4 regions of the Synechococcus sp. HK05 genome follow, and region 1 is predicted to be linked to each of the others. Evidence: predicted binding sites of a transcription regulator. Region 1 holds the regulator's gene; each other region holds the start of a gene.
What was found. The regulator NtcA, encoded in region 1, controls nitrogen genes in cyanobacteria. The targets are predictions, from matches to a motif close to GTANCNNNNGNTAC.

Region 1 (4,207 bases):
CGATGCGCTGCTGCGCTTTCTCCTGAAGGCCGACTATCAGCTGGAGCCCGGTGGGGATTACGCCTTCACCGTGCGCGCGAAGTTTTAAGCGCGGCCTCAGCGGCCGAGGAGCTCCAGGTCTGGACTGCGGCTGAGCGCCTGGCCCAGGTGGCGCTCGAGCAGCAACTGGGCCACCACATCATCCACATCCCTTGGAGGCACGCGCAGACCGCGGGGCAGCCATCGCCGCCAGCCGCGGGCGGGCTCTAGTTGCCAGAAGCGATCCCTGGCGGCGAGGGTGGTGCCCGCCTCAGGGATCAGCTGCATGTGCAGCTGCTGCGCGCGGAGCCACTGCTGCCAGGGCCGGCTACCGGTGCCATCCCCCAGCAGCACCGCTGCATAGCCCGGGCTTTGCGCCCACTCCAGCAGCAGCACCCGGCAGCGCTCCGGTGGCAGCACGCCGGCGGCCAGCACTTGCAGCTGCTCCAGATCGGCCAGCACCAGGCCGCATTTGCTCCGGCCCGGATCGATGGCGGCGAGGTGGCTCACCGCGGGAGCGCCCGCAGTTCCACGGCCACCGGATCCACCAGGTCGCTGTTGCGCAGTGAGATCGCCTGCAGTTGCACCACCTGGCCGGTAGGGCGGTTGATGAGGGTCTGGCTCAGCTGGTTCACGCTCGCGGCATCGAACTGAAGGCCGCTGGCCAGGCTGCCGGCCCGCTGCACGGTGTTGTACGCCGAGGCGAGCAGCAGATTGAGGCGGCTGCGCACCTGCTCCGGGCTGCGTTCATCGCCTTCCAGCACGGTGGTGGCCAACTGTTCGCCCGCTTTCACCACCTGCTTGTTGCGGCGCACATCGGGGAAGGCCACCACCTGGCGTTCGCCCTTCAGCACGTTGGCGGCTGAGATCAGGCTCACCACCCAATCGCCCCGTTTGCTCAGGATGCCTTCGAGCTTGGTGATGTCGCTGCGGGGAACCAACAGGATCTGGCGGTTGGGGGGCTGCCCCGGCAGCACCCGCTGGAACACGTTGATGTTGGTTTGGCGGAGCAGGGCTTCGATCACCACCTTGGCCTGCTCAGGGCTTTGGATCCGCACCTTGGCAATCTCCAGCGGTTGGCCGCTGCTGATCACCACATCGCCGCGCCTGAGGGCGATCAGGTTGGTTTCCAGCTGCTGCAGCTCTTTGGCCGAGGCGCTGATGCGCGTGTTCAGCCGCGTCAGCTCTTCGCGGTTGCGGCGGATGTCGGCATCCTTGGCGCCGATCTCGCGGCTGAGCTGGTCGCGTTCCTGTTCCAGTTGGCGGCGCTGTTGCAGCAGCGGTGCCAGCTCCTTGCGTAGGGAAGCGGCCTGGGCTTCCACCATGCCCAGTTGGCTGCGGGCCTCCTGGCGCCCCTGCTCTGCGGCATTCAGATCGCTTTGGCTGCGCTCGAGGGCATCCCGGCCTTCGCGCAGGCGCCGCTCCAGTTGGTCGAGCTCAAACAGGCCGGTGCGCAGCCGATCGCTCACCAGCAGCATCAGGCCGAGCGAGATGGCACTGATCAGGCTGCCGGTGAGCACCGTGATCACCACGGCCGTGCGACGCGGCCGCATCCCCAGCAAGCTGAGGCGCGCTTTGCCCACCTTGGAGCCCAGCCGATCGCCGAGGGTGGAGAGCACTCCACCCAGCAGCAGCAGCGCCAGGATTAGCAGCCAGCCCGACACAAGCTTGCGCGACGACGCTCAGTATCGGTGGACAGCGCTCAGCTGAAGCGCTTGGCCAGGGCCAACGGATCAAACACCGTGATCTTTTTGCGGTCGATCTGCACCAGACCCGCGTTGCGTAGATCCCCCAGCAGGCGAGTGATCGTGACGCGCGTGGAGCCAATGGCTTCGGCGATCGCCTGGTGCGAGAGACGCAGATCAATCGTGATTCCTTCGCTGGTGGGGACGCCGAAATCGCGGCAGAGCACCAGCAGAAAGCTCACCAGCCGCGATGACATGTCGCGGTGGGTGAGGGTTTCGATCATGGTTTCCGTTTGCAGGATGCGTGAGGAGAGGCCTTGCAGCATCAGCAGACCCACGCTGGCGTCCTGCTCGATCGCCTTGCGCACCGAGGCGGCTGGGGCCGTGACCATCTCCACCCGGGTGAAGGCGACAGCGTGATAGAAGCGGTCGGATCGCTGGCCCGTGAGCAGCGAGAGCACCCCAAACAGGCTGTTTTCCCGCAGCAGCGCCACGGTGATCTCTTCGCCCGATTCATACACGCGCGAGAGCCGAACAGCGCCGCGCCGCAACAGATACACCTTCTCGGCCGGATCGCCCGGGAAGAAAATGGTTTTGCCGCGCTCCACTGTTTCGGTGGTGCTGCCACTGAGGCCACGGATCACATCCAGCAGGGTGGCGTTGGAGGCCACGGGAGATCCGGCCACCGGTGAGAGCCCTGCGGCGCCGGTGGTGGGGCTTGGGGAGTAGCGGCTGAAGCCTGGCTGGGCGCCGACCATAACGGCGGGGCAATTTGAGGCGGACCCTACGGATCACCCCTGCGGACTCTTGTAGTGATTGACACTATTTCGGGGCTTGCTCCAGCGCCTGCAGCTGACTATGCCGAAGCCGCTGCAGCCCGTCGTCCGCCAGATCCAGGAGTTGGTTGAGCTGGTGCCGCGAGAAGGGAGCCCCCTCGGCGGTGCCCTGCACCTCCAGCAGTTGCCCCTGGCTGTTCATCACCACATTGAGATCCACCTCGGCGCGGCTGTCTTCGCTGTAGTCGAGGTCGAGCAGGCCATGGCCATCCACCAGCCCCACCGACACCGCTGCCACCTGCTCCAGGAGGGGTGAGCGGTTGAGAACGCCGCGAGCCTCCAGGCGCTGCAGTCCCAGGGCCAGCGCCGCCCAGGCACCGGTGATTGAGGCGGTGCGGGTGCCGGCATCGGCCTGCAGGACATCGCAGTCGATGTGGAGGCTGCGTTCGCCCAGGGCTTCGAGATCCAGGCAGGCCCGCAGGCTGCGGGCGATCAACCGCTGGATTTCCTGGGTGCGGCCCGACAGTTTCATCAGCTCTCGCGGCTGGCGGCTCGGGGTGCTGGCGGGGAGCAGGCGGTAGTCCGCGCTGAGCCAGCCCTTGCCGGAGCCCTTCCGCCATTTCGGCACACCCTCCTCCAGGCAGACGCTGCAGATCACCGCGGTGCGGCCGGTGTGCACGGTGACCGAGCTCAGGGCAAAACCCATTGGATCCCAGTCGAAGCGGGTTGGGCGCAGTTCGCTCGGGCTGCGTCCATCGCTGCGGGAGGGGGCTGCGGGCATCGTTGGGGCCTGGATCTGCGTTGGCCCGATGGTACGGGTGTTTGCACTACAGGTAGTGGCTGATGCTTGCCCATCGGTTCACCACCGCTACATTCAGGATTCAGCGCGGCGGCCAAGCGGAGATGACGGCGAGCATTGCAGCCCTTCCCGGCAATGGCTCCAGCGGCCCATTCCGGCCTGGTCATCGAGCCGGCGGTGGCGGGCGAGCCGTGAGCTCGGTGTCTGCGCCTGGGCGCAGCCTGCGCCTGGTGGCGCAGCAGGAAGGTTTGCTGCAGGTGCACACCGCTTCGTTTCGCGGCAGTTTCAGCGGCGTGTTCAGTCAGGCCCTGCGCAGTGCCGGTCTCGGTAGCCGGGTGTTGATCAGCCAGTTCCTGAAAGGCGGGGTCGACCAGGGGCTGGAGCGCAGCGTCTGGCTGTGCGGCCGGCTGCAGTGGTTGCGCCCTGCCGTGGCTGGTTGCCTGGCGGAACCAGCGGCGGCCGATGCGGCTGGGGCCGCGGAGCGGGAGGCTGTGCGTGAGGTGTGGGCGTTCACCCGCGAGCAGATGCTGGCGGGTCAGCTGGATCAGCTGGTGCTCGATGAGCTGGGCCTGGCGGTGGAGCTCGGATACCTCGAGGAAGCGGAGGTGCTGGCGGCTCTCGAGCAGCGGCCCTCCAACCTGGATGTGATTCTGACGGGACCTTCCATGCCCAGCGCCCTGCTGGCGATGGCGGATCAGGTCACGCAGCTGCGCCGAGGTTTCTGATGCTCAAAAACGACCGCTGGATTAACGAGCAAGCCGCAGCCGGCATGCTCGAGCCCTTCCAGCCCAAGCTGGTGCGCCATCTCGATCCCGACAACGGTGCCCAGCCGGTGCTCAGCTTCGGCTGCTCCTCCTACGGCTACGACCTGCGCCTGTCGCCTCAGGAATTCCTGATCTTCAAGCACGTGCCGGGCACGGTGATGAACC
Region 2 (4,207 bases), 380 kb from region 1:
CGGCCCCCTCGATTAACGCGCGTCCCACGCACTCGCTCCCCATGCCCTATCGCATTTCCCGCCGCGCCTACGCCGAGACCTACGGCCCCACCACCGGCGACCGTCTGCGCCTAGCCGACACCGAGCTGATCCTGGAGGTGGAACGCGACTTCACCGTTTACGGCGATGAGGTGAAGTTTGGCGGCGGCAAGGTGATCCGCGACGGGATGGGTCAGGCCCAGACCACGCGCGCCGATGGCGCCGTGGACACGGTGATCACCAACGCCCTGATCCTGGATTGGTGGGGGATTGTGAAGGCCGACATCGGCCTGCGCGATGGCCGCATCGTGGCGATCGGCAAGGCGGGCAACCCCGACACCCAGGCCGGTGTGGACATCGTGGTGGGACCCGGCACCGAGGCGATCGCCGGCGAGGGGCACATCCTCACGGCGGGCTCGATCGACACCCACGTGCACTTCATCTGCCCCCAGCAGATCGAAACGGCCCTGGCCAGCGGCGTGACCACCCTGATGGGCGGCGGCACCGGCCCGGCCACCGGCACCAACGCCACCACCTGCACCCCCGGCGCCTTCCACATCAGCCGCATGCTCCAGGCGGCCGAGGGCCTGCCGGTGAACCTGGGCTTCTACGGCAAGGGCAACGCCTCCACCCCCGAGGCGATCGAAGAGCAGATCCGCGCCGGTGCCTGCGGCCTCAAGCTCCATGAAGACTGGGGCACCACCCCCGCCGCGATCGACTGCTGCCTCACGGTGGCCGACCGCTTCGATGTGCAGGTGTGCATCCACTCCGACACGCTCAACGAAGCGGGCTTCGTGGAGGACACGATCCGCGCCATCGGCGGCCGCACCATCCACACCTTCCACACCGAGGGGGCCGGCGGCGGCCACGCCCCCGACATCATCAAGATCTGCGGTGAGGCCAACGTGCTGCCCAGCAGCACCAACCCCACCCGGCCCTACACGGTGAACACGCTCGAGGAACACCTCGACATGCTCATGGTGTGCCACCACCTCGATCCAAAGATCCCGGAGGACGTGGCCTTTGCCGAATCGCGCATCCGCCGCGAAACGATCGCCGCCGAGGACATCCTTCATGACATCGGGGCCTTCTCAATCATCGCCAGCGATTCCCAGGCCATGGGCCGGGTGGGCGAGGTGATCACCCGCACCTTCCAGACGGCCCACAAGATGAAGGTGCAGCGGGGTGCCCTGGCCGAAGACAGCGCCCGCAACGACAACACCCGCCTGAAGCGCTACATCGCCAAGACCACGATCAACCCAGCCATCGCCCATGGGATCGATCACCAGGTGGGCTCGGTGGAGGTGGGCAAACTGGCGGATCTGGTGCTGTGGAAGCCGGGCTTCTTCGGCGTGAAGCCGGAGCTGGTGCTCAAGGGCGGTTCGATCGTGTGGGCGCAGATGGGCGATGCCAACGCCTCGATTCCCACCCCCGGCCCGGTGCACGGCCGCCCGATGTTTGCCAGCTACGGCAAGGCGCTGGCCCCCAGCTGCCTCACCTTCGTGAGCCAGGCCGCCCTCGACGCCGATGTGCAGCGGCTGCTGGGGCTGGAGCGGCGCTGCGTCCCGGTGCAGAACACCCGCGGCGGCATCAACAAGGCGGCGATGAAAAACAACACCGCCCTGCCCAAGGTGGAGGTGGACCCGCAGACCTACGAGGTGTTCGCCAACGGCGAGCTGCTCAGCTGCGAGCCCGCCGAGGTGCTGCCGATGGCGCAGCGCTACTTCCTGCTCTGAACCAGGGGTGGCACCCGGGGCAGCGGCTGGTCCAGCTGCACGCCGATCAGCTGCACCAGCCCAAGCTCACCGGCAGGGCGGCTCCACCGCAGCACCGCCGGGAGCCGCACCGCCCCAAACCCCGGATGCTGGCTCACATCCAGCAATAGCGGTTCACCAACCAGGGGCTCCGCCAAGCAGGGCACCAGCAGCGCCATGCCGCCATGGCTGATGTCGAGGATGTCGGCGGTGATCCAGGGCTGTGGGGGCTGCCCGGCGGGCAGGAAGCGCAGCTGCACCGGCAACACGCTGCCCACCGCCAGGCGGGGTTCATGGCGGCGATTGAAGGGCTGGCCCGCCTGATCCCAGAGGGATTCATCGAGGGGCTGCTCAGGGTGCGCCATGAGCCAAACGCTAGGCAGGCACACGGGTCGGCGCCAACCCAACGCTTCCGTAGCAACAGCCACCTGAGGGGGCCGGGAAGCTCTGCATGATCACGCCACCGCAGGCTCGGCGATGTTCACCGACTACCGGCCCAGCAAGGGCTACGACGAATATTTCAGCGCCAGCGAAGAACCCCGCAGCGCGCTGCAACCGCTGCTCTCCTCCCTGGGAGCCCTGGGGTTGGAACAACTCAACCGCAACCACGCCGCGGCCGGCATGCTGCTCAAGCGGCTGGGGGCCACCTTCCGCCTCAACGATTCCGGCACCCGCGGCGGTGAGCGCATCCTTCCCTTTGATCCCCTGCCCCGCCTGATCGGCTCCAGCGACTGGGACCTGCTGCAGCGCGGCCTGATCCAGCGCCTCGAGGCGATCGATCTGTTTCTGGCAGACGTGTATGGCGATCAGGCCATCCTTCGCGATGGCGTGATCCCCCGGGAAGACGTGGAGAGCTCCCAGGGCTGGCGGCCGCAGCTGCGCGGCTTCCGCCCGCCCCTGGGCAAGTGGTGCCAGATCTCCGGGCTTGATCTGGTGCGCGATGGCGCCGGCACCTGGCGCGTGTTGGAAGACAACCTGCGCTGCCCCTCGGGGGTGGCCTACTTCCTCGAGAACCGGCGCGTGATGAAGCGCATGTTCCCGAGTCTGTTCAGCGGCCGCACCGTGCAGCCGATCGACAGCTATCCCTCACAGCTGCTGCAGACCCTGCGGGATCTGGCGCCCTGGACGGAAACCCCGCGGGTGGTGCTGCTCACACCGGGGGTGTTCAACAGCGCCTATTTCGAGCACAGCTACCTAGCCCAGCAGATGGGCATCTCCCTGGTGGAGGGGCGTGACCTCGCCTGCCAGGACGGGCGGGTGTGGATGCGCACCACCCAGGGGCTCGAGCCGGTGGACGTGATCTACCGCCGCATCGACGACGACTTCCTCGATCCGGATGTGTTCCGCAGCGATTCGATGCTGGGCGTTCGCGGGTTGATGGAGGTGTATGCCCAGGGTCGCGTGGCCATTGCCAACGCACCAGGCACCGGCGTGGCCGACGACAAGCTGATCTACGCCTACGTGCCGGAGATGGTGCGGTACTACCTGGGCGAGGAACCGATCATCGAGAACGTGCCCACTTATCTGTGTTCACGGCCCGATGACCAGGCCTACGTGCTGGCGCACCTGAACGAGCTGGTGGTGAAGGCGGTGTCGGAAGCGGGTGGCTACGGGATGCTGATCGGCCCCCACGCCAGCCAGGCGGAGATCCTCGAGTTCGCCGAGAAGATCAAGGCCAATCCGCGCAACTTCATCGCCCAGCCCACCCTCGAGCTCTCCACGGTGCCCTCCCTGAGTGAAGGGGAGCTCTATCCCTGCCACGTGGACCTGCGGCCCTATGTGCTGCGGGGCAAGGAAGCCTGGGTCACACCTGGCGGCCTCACCAGGGTCGCCCTCAAGCGAGGATCGCTGGTGGTGAATTCGTCGCAGGGCGGCGGCTGCAAAGACACCTGGATCGTGGAGGAAAGCGCATGCTGAGCCGCGTTGCGGATTCGCTCTACTGGATCAATCGCTACGTGGAGCGCGCCGAGAACCTCTCGCGCTTCGTAGAGGTGAGCGAGGCCATGGCGCTCGACTGCCCCCCGGGCAGCGCCGAGCCCTGGCAGCCGCTGATCGATGCCAGCGGTGATCGCGAACTGTTCGATCAGCTCTATCCCAGCGGGGGCCCTGAGCAGGTGGTGGAGTTTCTGGTGAAGGCTGAGGACAACCCCAGCTGCATCGTGAACTGCATCGCCCTGGCCCGGGAGAACGCCCGCCAGATCCGCGATGTGATCACCACCGAGATGTGGGAGCAGATCAACGATCTGTATTGGACCCTGCTGGAGAGCGACAGCTTCTGGCACCAGCCACCCCAGGAGCAGCTGCGCGAAATCCGCCGCGGCTGTCAGCTCTTCTATGGCATCACCGACGCCACCTTGAGCCGGGATCTCTCGTGGCAATTCAGCCGCCTGGGCCGGCTGATCGAGCGCGCCGACAAAACCACGCGCATCCTCGAT
Region 3 (4,207 bases), 360 kb from region 1:
TGCCTTGCCGGGGTGGCCAATGGCACGGTGATTTTCGTGCTGCCGGGTTCGTTGGATGCGGTGGAAACCGCCTGGGATCGCTTGATCTCAGCTCAGCTCAATGAAGCCACACGCCCCTGCAATTTGGTGCAGTTGCTGTCGCGTTTGACAGAGCCGGCGGGCTGAGCTCCGGTGATGCCCCCTGTTGGCCTTTCTCTACGCCTCAGTGGAATGGGCCGGTGTCTCGGGCTACTTCGCTGGAGCAGCGTCAGCCGCCGAGATAGGCCATCTCTGCGTGGGGCTGCTTGGTGGCGCCGGTGCGCTCGCGGGTTTCGCTGTAACGATCGGTGCGTGCGATCCAGAGGTCTGCCATCGCTTGGTGCAGTTGAGCGGGCGTGATCCCCGGTTGCAGCCAGGGCCGTAGATCCACACCGCTGCCGGGGGCTGCAAACAGGCAGGTGTAAGCGATGCCATCGGCCGTGATGCGCAGCCGGTTGCAATCGCCGCAGAAGGGTTCACTCACCGATGCCACCACGGCCACGGCGCCATGCCCATCGCTGTAACGCCATCGGTTGGCAGTGCCGTGCTGGGCTCGGCCCATGGCCTCCAGCGGCCAGCGCTCATGAATCGTTTGCACCATCGCGGCGGCGGGCACAACATCGGCCCCACTCCAGCCGTTGCGGTTGCCCACATCCATGTATTCGATCAGGCGAAGTTCTAGGCCGCGCTGGCGGCCCAAGGCCGCCAGGGGCAGCAGTTGATCCTCGTTGCGGCCTCGCTGGATCACCGCGTTGAGCTTCAGAGCGCCAGTGGCTGGATCAAAGCCGGCGCAGCGTGCATGCTCGATCGCCTCCAACACCTGCTGGAGGGCTCGCGCGCCAGCTGCCTCATCCGCCAGGCCCGCCATGGTTGCCACGCTGGCGGGGTTGCTGCCATCCAGGCTCAGGGTGAGGCGATCCAGGCCAGCGCTGCGCAGGCGCTGGGCGCGTTCGGCGCTCAGCAGCAGGCCATTGCTCGTGAGGGCGATCTCGTGTAAGCCCTGCTCGCGTAGGGCTTGGCAGGCGCGGATTAGGGCCTCGAGCTGTGGATACAGCAGCGGTTCGCCGCCCGTTAGGCGCAGGCTGCGCGCCCCCAGGGCGACCGCCGCTGTAATCAGCTGCAGCCGCTGCTCCAGGCTCAGCAGCCCCGGGGGCTCCTGCCCATCCGGTAGGCAATAGGGGCAGGCCAGGTTGCAGCGGGCTGTGAGCGAGAGCCGCAGCACGCCCAAGGGCCTGCCCAGGGCATCAACGGCTGGCATCACAGAGGGCTGAGCGGCTCCAGCTCATCAAAACGGTTCACGTTCTGTATCGACTCTGCCTTCAGCTGCACGCTGCAGCACCGTTCATCGGCCAACCACCGTTGCAGCCTGCGCTCCCCCGTGGCAATGGTGCGCTCGAGGCGATCGCGCCTTGGTTTCGTGGCGGGGTAGATCCCCAGGAGGGGTTGGCTGCGGTGGCCGTCGTGGGCCAGATGGATTGCGGTTGCATCACTGCCCGCTGCCTGCAGCAGCTGGTGCAGCACAGCGCTGTCCAGCCCGGGCATATCCACTGGGCACAGCAGGAGCTGTTGATCGGGATGGAGCTCCATCAGGCGATGCAGTGCCAGCAAGGGGCCTTGCCAGGGAGGCGGCTCGGCAATCGCCTCGAGCTGCGGTAGCTCGAGGTCGCGGGCCAGCTGGAGATGTTCCGGCCAGCGCGTGAGCAATGTGATCGGGGCTCCGAGCTCAGCTAGCTGCTGCAGGGTGTGCTCCAGCCAGCTGCCTCCAGCTTGGTGGGGCAGGAGCGCCTTGTCGCGACCCATGCGCTGGCTGGCGCCACCACTCAGTAGGCAAGAGCGCACCATCACAACCGCTGGTTGTCTCTCAAGCCGAGTTGAAGGGTAGAGCTGGGGCAAGTTGCGAGCCTTTCGCGCATGTTGAGCCTCGAGATGTAGCCGTTGCTACGGATGCTTCCGGCTTTGAGGGCCGCGTTGGTTGTTGGTCTCGCGATGCTCGCTTGTTTTGTAGCAGCCGCCACATCTCGAGGCCTCTGCTGGGTGGTGCAATCCCTGCAACGGTTTGCATTGGCGCCGTTGCATTGCCTATCCCGGTCGCTGCTGTTCTGAGGGCCAGGGTTCGTCTCGTTCCATCGAAGCTCGTTCATGCTTGGCGACCTCTGGTCGTTCCAGGGGAGATATCGAACGCTCCATCTCACCTGGTTCGCCTTTTTCCTCACCTTTGTTGTTTGGTTCAACCTGGCACCTCTGGCCACCACGGTGAAGGCTGATTTCGGCCTCACCGTGCCCCAGATCCGCACCCTGGCCATCTGCAATGTGGCCCTCACCGTGCCGGCTCGCATCCTGATCGGGATGCTGCTGGATAAGTTCGGCCCGCGCATCACCTACTCCACGTTGTTGGTGTTTGCGGCCATTCCCTGCTTGATGTTTGCTGCAGCCCAGGATTTCAGCCAGTTGGTGGTGGCTCGTCTGCTGCTCTCGATCGTGGGTGCTGGCTTTGTGATCGGCATCCGCATGGTGGCCGAGTGGTTCCCGCCGAAGGAAATCGGTTTGGCTGAGGGTGTTTACGGCGGCTGGGGCAACTTCGGTTCAGCCTTCTCCGCCCTCACCCTCGTGATCGTGGCCGGTTGGCTCTCCTTCTCCGGTGGCTTTGAGCTGCCCACCGGTGAAATCCTCAATTGGCGCGGTGCCATCGCCCTCACCGGCATCATCTCGGCGGTGTATGGTTTCATCTATTACGCCAACGTTTCCGATACTCCCCCGGGCAAGACCTACCAGAAGCCTGCCAAATCAGCTGGCCTGGAAGTGACCTCCATGAAGGACTTCTGGGGTCTGCTGGGTATGAATGTGCCCTTCGCTGCCATCCTGGCTGTGCTGGTGTGGCGCCTGCAGAAGGTCAAGTTCCTCGATGCCACCGGCTACACCATCGGTATGGCGTTGGTGCTGATCTGGTTTGCCTTCCAAACCTGGGGCATCATCCGCACCAACCGTGATCTGATCCTTGGCAACAAGACCTACCCCAAGGAGGATCGCTATGAGTTCAAACAGGTGGCCATTCTTGAGCTCACCTACATCGTGAACTTTGGCTCTGAGCTGGCCGTGGTGTCGATGCTGCCGGCCTTCTTCGAGAGCACCTTTGATCTGCCCAAGGCCACAGCCGGCATCCTGGCTTCCTGCTACGCCTTCGTGAACCTGGTGGCACGCCCCGGCGGTGGACTCATCTCTGATCGCATGGGCAGCCGCAAGGGCACGATGGGCTTCCTGACCATTGGTCTGGGCATCGGCTATCTGGTGATGAGCCTGATCAAGCCTGGAACCTTTACCGGTACGGCGGGGATTGCGATCGCTGTGCTGCTCACCATGGCCTGCTCCTTCTTTGTGCAGGCGGGTGAAGGCGCCACCTTCGCCATGGTGCCCCTGGTGAAGAAGCGGGTCACCGGCCAGATCGCCGGCATGGTGGGTGCCTACGGCAACGTGGGCGCCGTGGCTTACCTCACCATCTTCAGCCTGCTTCCCATTTGGATGGGCGGTGATGCGGCTGAACCCAGTGCTGAGATTGTGGCGGCATCGAATAGTGCCTTCTTCCAGATCCTGGGGATTGCCGGCCTGATTGTGGGCTTCCTTTGCTACTTCTTCCTCAAGGAGCCCAAGGGTTCCTTCGCCGAAGAACACGCCGACGAAACGGCTCTGGCGCAGGTCTGAGTTTTCGCCAACCATCACCACCCAGCGAGGCATGGGTGGCAGCAGGGGAGCCCTCCGGGGTTCCCCTTTCTCCGTCTTTTGCTCGCTCCATGGCCCATTCCTCAACCGGCAGTGTGCGCAGTCAGTGCCCCTACTGCGGTGTGGGTTGCGGGCTCGAGCTGATGCCGCCCGCCCAGCCGGGTCAGGCGGTGAAGCGTGATGCCGAAGGCAACCCGGTGTGGACGGCCCGCGGTGATCGCCAGCACCCCTCCAGTCAGGGGCAGGTGTGCATCAAGGGGGCCACGGTGGGTGACACCCTGGCCCGCGGCCGCTTGAGCGAGCCGTTGTTTCGCTCCAGCCTGGATCAAGACTTCAAGCCGATCAGCTGGGATCAGGCCTTTGATCTGCTCGAGGGGCGCATCCGCAGCACCCTCGCCGCCAAAGGTCCGCAGGCGATCGCGATGTATGGCTCCGGCCAGTTCCACACGGAGGACTACTACCTCGCCCAGAAGCT
Region 4 (4,207 bases), 360 kb from region 1:
AAGGTGATCGTGTGGAACTTCATCCCCGTCACCGCCGGCAACATCGTGGGCGGGATGGTGTTCATCGGCATGCTCTTCTACAGCACCCACCGCACCAAGATCAGCAACGTGCTGCCCAAGGAGCACGATGAGAAGCTCGAACGCGAGCTCGCCGCCGAACTGGGCGCCCGCTGATCATGCCCTCCACTGCCGCTGCCCAAGGTGTGCTCTCGGCTGAGCAGCACACCGAGCTCGCCACCCGGCTGGGTCGCTGGCGGCGGCAACCCCTCAGCCCCGAAGAACTGGCTGAACTCCTGCCCCGGATCGCCGACCCTGATCTGGCCCTCGCCGTCGGCGAGCGGCTGGGCATGGCCGGCCCCGGGGCCATCGCTTTGATCCTGGAGCTCTGCAGCGATGGAGGCTGCAGCCTTCCATTGATCCGCGCCCTGGGCATCTGCCATCACCCACAGGCAAGGGATCAACTGCTGCAGTGGCTGCACCAAGCCGGAGAGCTACGCCCTGCCGTGCTCGAAGCGCTGGCCTGCTGGGGCCAGGAGATTGACCTCTCCATCATTGAATCGGCCCTGGCCGCGCCGGCCCAAGCGGAGCGATTGGCTGGCTTGGCACTGCTCACCTTCCGCAGCCGCAGCCTGAGCACTGAAGCGTTGCTCACACTCACCCAACCCCTCCTGAACGACCTGCGCGCCGAGGTGGTGATCGCCACCTTGCGACTGCTGCAACGCCGCCAGGAGCCTGAAATTCTGGCCGTGCTGGATTCCTGCATCGATGCCGATCAGCTGCCTGGCGTGGCGGAAACCGCCATCCAGGCCCTGGGCTGCATTGGCAGCCAAGACAGCTGCCGGCTGCTGCTCGCCCGCATGAGACAGCAGCAGCCTTCACGGCTGGACACCTGCATCCGCCGGCAACTCCAGGCGCAGGTGCGTCATCGCGCCTGGCTGGAGCAACAGCTGCGCGCGCAAAATCTCACGCTCTGATAGAGCAAGCCATCAAAAAAGCCCGCCGAAGCGGGCTCGCCGGGTGAACGCTCAGATCACCATTTTTTGTAGGGCAGGAACTTACCGCACATCGTGACCTTGACACGGTCGCCAGCAGGATCAGCAACCTTGTCGACATCAAGAGTGAAATCGATCGCACTCATAATGCCATCGCCGAACTTCTCCTGAATCACATCCTTGAGCGGCATGCCATACACCTGCATGATCTCGTAGAAGCGGTAGATCAGGGGATCTGTGGGGATCACAGGATCCAGGCCACCCTTGGTGGGATAGGCCTGCAGGGCTTCGGTGATCGCAGGATCCAGGCTGAGGAGTTCAGCCAACTTGGCGGCCTCTTCAACGGATGCCGTGGACTGGCCATAGAAGAGAGAAGCGATCCACACTTCATCGCGACCCAACGCCGCCTCGAGATCCGCAAAGCTCAAACCTTTGGCCTTCTTGGCCGCCATGAGTGTGGCTGTGATCGTGGCCTGGGAGGGAGCCGCAAGGGAGGGCATTGCAGCGGGGGTAACAGTCATACCAAAAGCCGCAGTTGCGGCAAAACAGCAACGGAACGCTCAGAAAAAAGCGCCGTTCCGGTTTCAAGAATCGCCCGACCCAAGGCCTCAACAATGCAGCCGTTGCAACCGAAGGCCGCATCATTCTGGTAGCGATCGCTACCAGAAGCCGCCCCATCGGCGCGCAGAATCGCAGTTGAGACCCAGCTTTAGCGATAACCGGCTTGACGCTCGCTGCCCCCGCCGCCACCCCAGATCAACTGTGCAGCGCTGCGAGCCGGGAGCGCTTCAAAACCTATCTGCGCAAAATCGGCAGCGGCGAACACACCAGCAGTGGCCTGAGCCGCGCCGAGGCCGCCGATGCCATGGAGCTGATCCTCGATGGAGGCGCCAGCCCAGCTCAGATCGGCGCGTTCCTGATTGCCCACCGCATCCGCCGGCCGGAGCCCCAGGAGCTCACCGGGATGCTGGATGTGTACAGGCGCCGCGGGCCTCAGCTGCACACCAGCAGCCCAGCGATCAGTTTTGGGATGCCCTTCGATGGGCGCACGCGCACCGCACCGATCTATCCCCTCACAGCCCTGGTGCTCGCCTCGGCCGGGCTACCGGTGGTGCTGCAGGGTGCGGGGCGCATGCCGGTGAAATACGGCATCACCGCCGTGGAACTGTTTGAGGCCCTGGGCGTAGGCCTCGGAGGCCGCAGCCTCAGCTGGGTGCAACAGCAACTGGATCAGTTGCAACTGGCTCTGGTGCATCAGCCCGACCATTTCCCTGCCGCCGAAAGCCTGATCAGCTACCGGGAAGATCTGGGCAAGCGCCCCCCGGTGGCCAGCCTGGAACTGTTGTGGACAGCCCACCAGGGTGAGCATCTGCTGGTGAGCGGGTTCGTGCATCCACCCACCGAAGCAAGAGCATGGCAAGCCCTGGAGCTGGCGGGTGAAACCAACGTGCTCACGGTGAAGGGCCTGGAAGGCAGCACCGATCTACCCATCAGCCGCGCTTGCGTCACCGGGCGGCCCAGCAACGGCGGTGAAGGGCGCCAAATCCTGCACCCCCGCGACCATGGCTGCTTTGGCCACGATCCCCTCTGGGAAGGCATCGAAACCTGGGGGGCCCAGGCCATGGCGGCCCTCGGCGGCCAAGGAGAGCTGGCCAACCCCCTGATCTGGAATGCCGGCACCTATCTCTGGCAAGCCGGCCTCGACCCTGATCAGGCCAGCGGCCTGGATCATGCGCGGGAGCTGCTGCAGAGCGGTGCCGTGTTGCAACGCCTGCAGCAGCTTCGAGATCACGCAGGCCCTCAGGCCTGAGCTCAGCGGCTGCCGAGGTCTTGCCAGAGGGTGGCTTGATGGGCCACCACGGGTTGCACAGCGCTGGGCTGAGCCGGTGCCACAGCCTGGGCGGTTTGCATGCTGCGAACCAGCTGAACCGCAAGGGAGGCCACCACAAAGGCCCCGATGAATCCGGCAGCCACGGTGATGGGGCTGCGCTCAGTGCGAACTGCCGAGGAACGAAGAGCCATCAAACCGAAGCATCACTTCGATCACTATGGAGACTCCGCCCAACCCATGCCAGCGGCAGGCGCGAGAAACGTTGCAGAGGCAGCACCCAAACCCCAGCTGGAGAGAGCCAGCTGACGCTGATCTGCTGTGATCCAGCCATGGCACACCCCAAGACTCATTCCCAGGGCAATCGCAAAGCGCATCGCTCAACCACTTGAATGAAGGCATGGTCGTGGCAGTGCGCTACCCGCGCGGCAACCGATGACACCAAATCCAACAGCCAACCACTGCTTCGGCTTCGAACAAGACTTTGTGGGCCAATGGCGCTGCATTCCGCTCTGCGTGCGCCGGAAGTTGGATCTCATCGGGCTCAAGCTGAAGCTGAACCACTGGCTGGCGATGAGCCAGGCGCAGCGGCAAGACTTGGTGGATTGGGATGATCAACCAGCAGCCCTCGCGGCCATGGCGGAGCACTGCCGCACCCTCACCCGCTCGATGGCCGACGGGGAAGCGAAACCGCTACCACCGGCACGGGAAGAGCCCTGGCAGCTGAGCACCTTGGTGGCAGCCCATGTGGCGGCCGCCGCCAGCGAACGCGGCATCGCCCTGGGCGTTGAACAGTGGCAACAACTCAACGAACTTGAGCGCTTCGCCCTCTGCAAACTGGCCCGCCCCGGCCACGACCATCACAACCTGGAGGCCGCGTTCTCAGAAGTGCTGGGCTGAAGAAACAGGCGCCGCAGCCGCTGCAAACGGCCCTCGCTCTGCTCCACCGGCTTCACCACCGACACGGCAGGCGCCACCACCACCGCCGTGGCCTTCAGTTCAGGCTGCTTGGAGATCGGGCACGCCTGATCGTGCATCAACACATTGGCTTCACAGGCCTGGTCCTGGCTGAAGCCCCAGTGCATCGGCAGAAACACCGAACCCGGGCGAATGCGATCACTCACCAGCACCTTGGCGGTGACGCTGCCACGCCTTGAGCTCACGGCCGCCAGCTCGCCATGCACCACGCCGAAGCGCTTGGCGTCGTTGGGATGGATCTCGAGGAGTGGCTCGGGATGCATGGTCTGCAAGCGATCCACCTTGGCCGTGCGCGTCATCGTGTGCCACTGCCCCAAATAGCGGCCCACCGTGAGCACCAGGGGATACACCGCACAGGGAGGCTCCGCCAGGCCAAGCACCGGATCCACCACGAACCGGGCCCGGCCCG

Region 2: the regulator NtcA is predicted to act here: its motif matches at 2,187-2,200, upstream of KUL97_RS11465 (circularly permuted type 2 ATP-grasp protein).
Region 3: the regulator NtcA is predicted to act here: its motif matches at 1,947-1,960, upstream of KUL97_RS11365 (molybdenum cofactor guanylyltransferase).
Region 4: the regulator NtcA is predicted to act here: its motif matches at 1,642-1,655, upstream of KUL97_RS11390 (anthranilate phosphoribosyltransferase family protein).

The regions. Positions count from the first base shown of each region.
Region 1 is NZ_JAHRXJ010000011.1:31,731-35,937, reverse strand. It holds gene KUL97_RS09660 (DUF3146 family protein) at 1-88, shown strand, start outside; gene KUL97_RS09655 (resolvase) at 97-528, opposite strand; gene KUL97_RS09650 (DUF3084 domain-containing protein) at 525-1,682, opposite strand; gene ntcA (global nitrogen regulator NtcA) at 1,721-2,461, opposite strand; gene rph (ribonuclease PH) at 2,526-3,260, opposite strand; gene KUL97_RS09635 (cob(I)yrinic acid a,c-diamide adenosyltransferase) at 3,383-4,003, shown strand; gene dcd (dCTP deaminase) at 4,003-4,207, shown strand, end outside.
Region 2 is NZ_JAHRXJ010000011.1:410,351-414,557, reverse strand. It holds gene KUL97_RS11480 (urease subunit beta) at 1-16, shown strand, start outside; gene ureC (urease subunit alpha) at 42-1,754, shown strand; gene KUL97_RS11470 (PilZ domain-containing protein) at 1,739-2,137, opposite strand; gene KUL97_RS11465 (circularly permuted type 2 ATP-grasp protein) at 2,250-3,689, shown strand; gene KUL97_RS11460 (alpha-E domain-containing protein) at 3,683-4,207, shown strand, end outside.
Region 3 is NZ_JAHRXJ010000011.1:391,150-395,356, forward strand. It holds gene moaB (molybdenum cofactor biosynthesis protein B) at 1-165, shown strand, start outside; gene KUL97_RS11360 (GTP 3',8-cyclase MoaA) at 248-1,276, opposite strand; gene KUL97_RS11365 (molybdenum cofactor guanylyltransferase) at 1,276-1,860, opposite strand; gene KUL97_RS11370 (MFS transporter) at 2,158-3,714, shown strand; gene KUL97_RS11375 (molybdopterin oxidoreductase family protein) at 3,804-4,207, shown strand, end outside.
Region 4 is NZ_JAHRXJ010000011.1:396,682-400,888, reverse strand. It holds gene KUL97_RS11405 (formate/nitrite transporter family protein) at 1-174, shown strand, start outside; gene KUL97_RS11400 (HEAT repeat domain-containing protein) at 177-974, shown strand; gene cynS (cyanase) at 1,031-1,492, opposite strand; gene KUL97_RS11390 (anthranilate phosphoribosyltransferase family protein) at 1,717-2,802, shown strand; gene KUL97_RS11385 (hypothetical protein) at 2,805-2,966, opposite strand; gene KUL97_RS11380 (nitrate reductase associated protein) at 3,256-3,720, shown strand; gene KUL97_RS11375 (molybdopterin oxidoreductase family protein) at 3,681-4,207, opposite strand, start outside.